Thiocapsa rosea: one gene and its partner. The protein of the gene in region 1 interacts with the protein of each later gene in a pairwise test. Links are inferred from orthologs where the notes say so. Each region holds a gene or a part of one and is shown in the gene's direction. Other genes may lie near its edges. The genes, in order: odhB and lpdA.

Region 1 (3,318 bases):
AGCGAGGCCATGCTGCGCGTCCCCGATGGCTTCGAGCTCCACCCCCGGGTCGAGAAGCTGTGGGAGGAGCGACGCAAGATGGCGCAGGGCGACCAGCTGCTCAACTGGGGCTTCGCGGAGAATCTGGCCTACGCCACCCTCCTCGACGCAGGCACACCGGTGCGCCTGTCCGGACAGGATGCCGGTCGCGGGACCTTCTTCCATCGTCACGCCAAGATCCACGATCAAGTCACCGGCAACGCCTATACCCCGCTGCAGCACATCGGCGAACATCAGGGCGCTTATATTGCGATCGATTCGCTCTTGTCCGAAGAGGCGGTGCTGGCCTACGAGTACGGATTCGCGACCGCGGAGCCGAGTTCATTGACACTCTGGGAGGCCCAGTTCGGGGACTTCGCCAACGGCGCCCAAGTGGTGATCGATCAGTTCATCACCTCCGCCGGAACCAAGTGGGGGCTGTGCTGCGGACTTGTGATGCTGCTCCCGCACGGACTCGAGGGCCAGGGCGCCGAGCACTCCTCCGCCCGTCTGGAGCGCTTCCTGCAGCTCTGCGCCGAGCACAACATCCAGGTCTGCGTGCCGACCACGCCGGCTCAGATGTATCACCTGCTGCGCCGCCAGATCGTCCGCGACTACCGCAAACCGCTCATCGTCATGACCCCGAAGAGCCTGCTGCGCCATCGTCTCGCGGTCTCCGCGCTCGACGAGCTGACCAGCGGTCATTTCCAGACGGTCATCCCGGAGATCGACCCGATCGACCCCGCGCAGACCGAGCGCGTGGTCTTCTGCTGCGGTAAAGTCTATTTCGATTTGCTCGAAGCGCGGCGTGCGCGCGGCCTGACGAATGTCGCCATCATCCGCATCGAGCAGCTTTATCCCTTCCCCAAGGAGCATTTCGACCGCGCGCTCGAGACCTACGCCACCACCGAAGAGATCATCTGGTGCCAAGAGGAGCCGCAGAACCAAGGCGCTTGGGATCAGATCAAACACCGCTTCCACAACCTGATGCAGGACGGGAAGCGGCCCTATTATGTCGGCCGCCCATCCTCCGCCGCACCGGCCGTCGGCCACCGCGCCGCGCACGTCGAGCAGCAGGATCGGTTGATCGACGAGGCCCTGACCGGGCACTTGAACCCCAGCATGAATAAAAGGATCCCGCCACAATGAGCAGTGAAGTCCGTGTCCCCGCCCTCCCCGAGTCGGTTGCCGACGCCACGGTCGCGACCTGGCACAAACGCCCGGGCGATTCGGTCAAGCGCGAGGAGAACCTGGTCGATCTGGAGACCGACAAGGTCGTGCTCGAGGTCCCCTCGCCGATCGACGGTATCCTCGGCGAGATCATGGCCAAAGAGGGCGATGTCGTTCAGTCCGATGCCGTGCTGGCACTGATCGAGGCGAGCGAGGCCGGGGCAGCGCCGTCGGCGCGCGAGTCATCTCCGCCGTCAGCCAAGGCCGCGCCTGCCACCGCCACGCCTGCCAAACCCATGCCGCCGAGCCCTGCGGCGAAGAGCGCACCGGCCGGCACCGAGCCCCAGGTCGCCCCCGCCGCACGCCGCCTGGTGAAGGAGCTGAATCTCGACCCGCACGCGATCCCGGGCACGGGCCGCGACGGGCGCATCCACAAGGCCGACGTCATCGCCTATCTCGACGAGCGCGAGCAGGCCGCTCCGGCAAAGGATCCGGAGCTGACCCCCGCGGCGCCCGCGCCCAGCCCCAGCCTCACCGGCGAGGCCGGCCGCCCCGAGCAGCGGGTGGCCATGACCCGCCTGCGTGCACGCGTCGCCGAGCGCCTGGTGCAGGCCCAGCAAAACGCGGCCATGTTGACCACCTTCAACGAGGTCGATCTCAAGGCCGTTCTCGCACTACGTAGTCGCTACAAAGACCAGTTCGAGAAGACCCACGGGGTTCGGCTCGGCTTCATGTCCTTCTTCGTCAAGGCCGCCGTGGAGGCCCTGCAACGCTTCCCGGTGATCAACGCCTCGGTCGACGGGGACGACATCATCTATCACGGTTATTACGACATCGGCATCGCGGTGAGCTCCCCGCGCGGTCTGGTCGTGCCGATCCTGCGCAACTGCGACCAGCTCAGCATGGCCGACGTCGAGCAGGGCATCGTCGCCTTCGGAGAAAAAGCGCAGAACGGAAACCTCAGCTACGAAGAGCTCACCGGCGGCACCTTCTCGATCACCAACGGCGGGGTCTTCGGCTCGCTGCTCTCCACGCCCATCCTCAACCCGCCGCAGAGCGCGATCCTGGGAATGCACAAGATCCAGGAGCGCCCGATCGCAGACAAGGGCGAGATCAAGATCGCACCCATGATGTATCTAGCCCTGACCTACGACCACCGGATCATCGACGGACGCGAGGCGGTGCAGTTCCTGGTCAGCATCAAGGAGACGTTGGAGGATCCGGCGCGGTTGCTGTTGAGGATCTAAACCGCGCCCAGCGCGATATGCGATGTTTTGGATGGGATCGGCCCCGGCAGACTTCACAACCGTTGGAGTCTGCGCGGTTTAAGGAGCCTGGAAACGGCTCAAAGATAACCTGCCCATCAGTAGAGTGAAGAAGCGCGCGGGTGTCTGAACGACGCCCGCCGATTGATCAATTAGAGGACGGTGTTCCGATGACCGACCTAGACCGACTGTACGAGCAGGACTATCCAGCCTGGGCAGCCCAGACGGCCGCTCTGCTGCGGCAGCGGCGATTCGCCGAGCTGGATCTTGACCATTTGATCGAGGACTTGGACGACATGGGCAGGAGTCAGCGGCATGAGCTGGTCAACCGTCTGCGCGTGCTGCTCGCGCATCTGCTCAAGTGGCAATTCCAATACAGCCGACTGTCCGAGCGCTGGGCGGACTTCGAAGGCAGAAGCTGGCGCAACACCATCATCGAGCAACGCGCTGCCCTGTCATATCTGATGGAAAAAAACCCGGGGCTGAAACGCGTGCTCGAGGATGCCATCGGGGAATCCTATGTCCAAGCAGTCAACCTCGCCGCCGACGAGACAGGACTTCCGGCCACGACCTTTCCGGCCGAATGTCCTTATCAAAGTGGGCAGATCTTCAGTCGCGACTTCTATCCCGAAACGACCGGCTGACCGAGCCATAACACCCGGCCCGATGCTCGGCACGCTCATACCGCCGACCCGGCACTACTCCCCCCAACGCGCCATCAGCCGATGCGGCACGTCCAAATGGTCCAGGATTCGGGCCACCATGAAATCGACGATCTGCTCGACACGCGTAGGCTTGAAGTAAAACCCCGGATTGGCCGGCATGATGACCGCACCGGCGCGCGCGAGACGCAGCATGTTTTCGA
Region 2 (3,315 bases), 1.3 Mb from region 1 along the record:
TTCGGCCCGGTCGAGGTCACCGAGCTGTCGCGCATCAAGAAGCTCAGCGGTCGGCATTTGCACCGCTGCTGGCTCTCGGTGCCGCATGTCACCCAGTTCGACGAGGCGGACATCACCTCGCTCGAAGACTTCCGCAAGGCGCAAAAGGCGCAGGCCGCCGAGAAGGGCATCAAGCTGACCTTCGTCCCCTTCCTGCTCAAGGCGGTCGCGACGGCGCTGAACCGGATGCCGGTCCTCAAGGCTTCGTTGACGGCGGACGGCGAGGGTCTGGTGCTCAAGCACTTCACCCATATCGGCGTGGCGGTCGACACGCCGCAGGGTCTGGTTGTCCCGGTCGTGCGCGACGTCGACAAGAAAGGCATCTTTGCGCTGGCCGCGGAACTCTCCGAGCTCGGTGAGAAGGCACGCGCCGGCAAGCTGCTGCCGGGCGACATGCAGGGTGGCTGTTTTTCCATCTCCAGCCTCGGCGGCATCGGCGGGACTGCCTTCACGCCGATCGTGAACGCGCCCGAGGTCGCCATCCTCGGGGTCTCGCGCGCGACGATCAAGCCGGTTTGGAACGGGCAGACCTTCGAGCCGCGCCTGATGCTGCCGCTGTCGCTGTCTTACGATCACCGAGTGGTCGACGGCGCGGACGGGGCGCGCTTCACCAGCCTGCTCGGGGAGCTGCTCGGGGATCTGCGCCAGCTTCTGCTGTAGGGCGGCGCGGAGGCGGGCGTGCGAACCGGCGCCACGCCCCATGCCCGAGCGCGACGCCCGAACCCAATGCAGTGAATAGGATCGAGGGTTTCGCCTCGCGACACGCTTTCGTCTAGCATTGGGCGCTATCGAGCCATCATCATCGCGCGGCCACTGCCGGCCCCAAGAGAAGAATCACACCATGAACGACAAGAGCGGCGACATCATCGAGGTCAAGGTACCGGACATCGGTGACTTCAAAGACGTGGAGGTCATCGAGGTCCTGGTCTCACCGGGCGATTCGGTGATCGAGGAAGCGTCGCTGATCACACTCGAAAGCGACAAGGCGAGCATGGAGATCCCGGCGCCGCGTGCCGGGAACGTGCGCACGGTCGAGGTCGCGGTCGGCGATCGGATCTCGGAAGGAACGCTCATCATGACGCTCGACGTCAAGGCGACGGGCGGAGGCGAAGCGGGCAAAGAATCCGTGAGCACGGCTGCTGCCGCGTCTCAGGAGATCGTCACCGAAGTCGTGGTGCTCGGTGCGGGTCCCGGTGGCTACACCGCCGCCTTCCGCGCCGCCGATCTCGGAAAGAAGGTCGTCCTGATCGAGCGCTACGACACCCTCGGCGGCGTCTGTCTGAACGTCGGCTGTATCCCATCGAAGGCGCTGCTGCATACGGCCGCCATTCTCGAAGAGGTCAAGACGCTCGGCACGATGGGCGTCACCTTCGGCGAGCCGCAGATCGATCTGGACAAGATGCGCGCGGGCAAGGAGCAGGTGGTCGCCAAGCTCACCGGCGGTCTCGCGGCCATGGCCAAGCAACGCCGGGTCGAGGTGGTCCAAGGCACCGGACGCTTCGAGGCGCCGAACCGGATCGCCGTGGCACAACCCGGTGGTCCGGTGCGAATCCTGTTCGACCACTGCGTCATCGCCTGCGGCTCGGCGCCCATGAAGATCCCGGGCTTTCCGCATGACGACCCGCGGGTCATGGACTCCACCGACGCGCTCGAGATCGCGGACATCCCGGAGCGTCTTCTGATCGTCGGCGGCGGCATCATCGGGCTCGAGATGGCAAGCGTCTACAGCGCGCTTGGCTCGACCGTCGAGGTCGTCGAGATGAAGGATCAGTTGATGCCGGGGGCGGACATCGATTTGGTACGCGCGCTCGAAAAGGTCATCAAGAAGCGCTACAGCACGATCCGACTCGACACCAAGGTCGCGCAGATGAGCGCCACCGCCGAAGGCATCAAGGTCGTCTTCGAGGGCAAAAAGCCGGGCGAAGAGATCTACGACAAGGTGCTGGTCGCCATCGGCCGACGCCCGAACGGCAAGCTCGTCAACGCCGAGGCCGCCGGGGTGAAGGTCGATCAGCACGGATTCATCAAGGTCGATGCCCACATGCGCACCAACGTGCCGAACATCTTCGCCATCGGCGACGTCGTCGGCGGGCCGATGCTCGCCCACAAGGCGACGCACGAGGCCAAGGTCGCGGCCGAGGTGATCGCCGGCATGCCTGCCCTCTTCGACCCCATGACCATCCCCTCGGTCGCCTACACGGACCCCGAGGTCGCCTGGATGGGCTTGACCGAGACCGACGCCAAGGCCAAGGGCATCGCCTACGAGAAGGGCGTCTTCCCCTGGGCGGCGAGCGGTCGCGCACTCGGCATCCACCGCGACGAGGGTCTGACCAAGCTGCTCTTCGATCCGGAGACCAAGCGCATCCTGGGTGCGGGCATCGTCGGCCCGAACGCCGGCGAGCTGATCGGCGAGGCTGTTCTGGCGCTTGAGATGGGTGCGGACATGGAAGACATCGGTCTGACCATCCACCCGCACCCGACCCTGAACGAGACCATCGGGCTCGCCGCCGAGATGGCGCACGGCTCGATCACGGATCTACTCCCGCCGAAGAAGCGCTGATACGCGTAAACCGCGCCCAGCGCGGTATGCATAGTGTATTGGATTGAAGTGGCCACGCCGTCTCCGATCACTGTCGGAGCTGGCGCGGTTTAAGATATTAAAAAATATAAACTTTTAAACCGCGTCTTGCCGAGATCGAGGACATCTCCGAGGCCGAACGCAAAATGCAAATGACGCATGTCACTCTGGACGCGGTTTAAAGCCTCACCGCTTCGCCCCGCAGAAGTCCAAACACTGCTGCAAGGTCGCGAACGGCACCCGACCCGCGCAGCCGCCGTAGGTGAACGCCTTGCAGCGATCGTCTCGGTAGTCGTAATAGAATCCGAGCTGATTGGAACGGCAGGGGCCGGGGTCGGGTTTGACGAGGCAGGCGACGGGCAGCTCATCGCTGCCGCCTCCTGTGGGAGCACCGCCACATCCCGCGATGCCTGCCATGAGAATGAGGATGAGGAGCGCCGGAAGGCGAAACCGGCCTAACCCCATAGCCCTCATCGGGACCGGCTTCGCGCAGTCGCGCGGATTTGCGCACCCGTCGGTGCGTGCTTCCACCAATCGCGATGCCGAAACTCGCTGCCGTCCTTCGCCATCACCTGAACGGAACCGCCTCGACGGAATCCCCAACCTTTGATCCTCGGACCATGCAGGAAGAGCGTCCAAGCCGGCACGCCTGCACGCAAGACGACCCGATGATAATCCGAGCCGCGCAGCCTGTTGAA

The links.
Region 2: the proteins of odhB (region 1) and lpdA interact in binary tests that used the Escherichia coli proteins (3 or more experiments, as listed by UniProt). The link is inferred for Thiocapsa rosea from one-to-one orthologs.

Annotation. Positions count from the first base shown.
Region 1 is NZ_RBXL01000001.1:2,805,959-2,809,276, reverse strand. The notes cover bases 300-3,299. They hold odhB (2-oxoglutarate dehydrogenase complex dihydrolipoyllysine-residue succinyltransferase), read left to right. Parts: upstream 300-1,163; coding sequence 1,164-2,435; downstream 2,436-3,299. Other genes in these bases: BDD21_RS12465 (flavin prenyltransferase UbiX), read right to left, coding at 3,152-3,299; BDD21_RS12470 (DUF29 domain-containing protein), read left to right, coding at 2,624-3,097; BDD21_RS12480 (2-oxoglutarate dehydrogenase E1 component), read left to right, coding at 300-1,167. Also shown: more of BDD21_RS12480, read left to right, coding at 1-299; more of BDD21_RS12465, read right to left, coding at 3,300-3,318. UniProt on the Escherichia coli protein: E2 component of the 2-oxoglutarate dehydrogenase (OGDH) complex which catalyzes the second step in the conversion of 2-oxoglutarate to succinyl-CoA and CO(2).
Region 2 is NZ_RBXL01000001.1:4,128,147-4,131,461, reverse strand. What follows is about bases 243-3,239. They hold lpdA (dihydrolipoyl dehydrogenase), read left to right. Parts: upstream 243-880; coding sequence 881-2,599; downstream 2,600-3,239. Other genes in these bases: BDD21_RS18580 (hypothetical protein), read right to left, coding at 3,088-3,239; BDD21_RS18585 (BPTI/Kunitz domain-containing protein), read right to left, coding at 2,804-3,082; aceF (dihydrolipoyllysine-residue acetyltransferase), read left to right, coding at 243-699. Outside these bases: more of aceF, read left to right, coding at 1-242; more of BDD21_RS18580, read right to left, coding at 3,240-3,315. UniProt on the Escherichia coli protein: Lipoamide dehydrogenase is a component of the glycine cleavage system as well as of the alpha-ketoacid dehydrogenase complexes.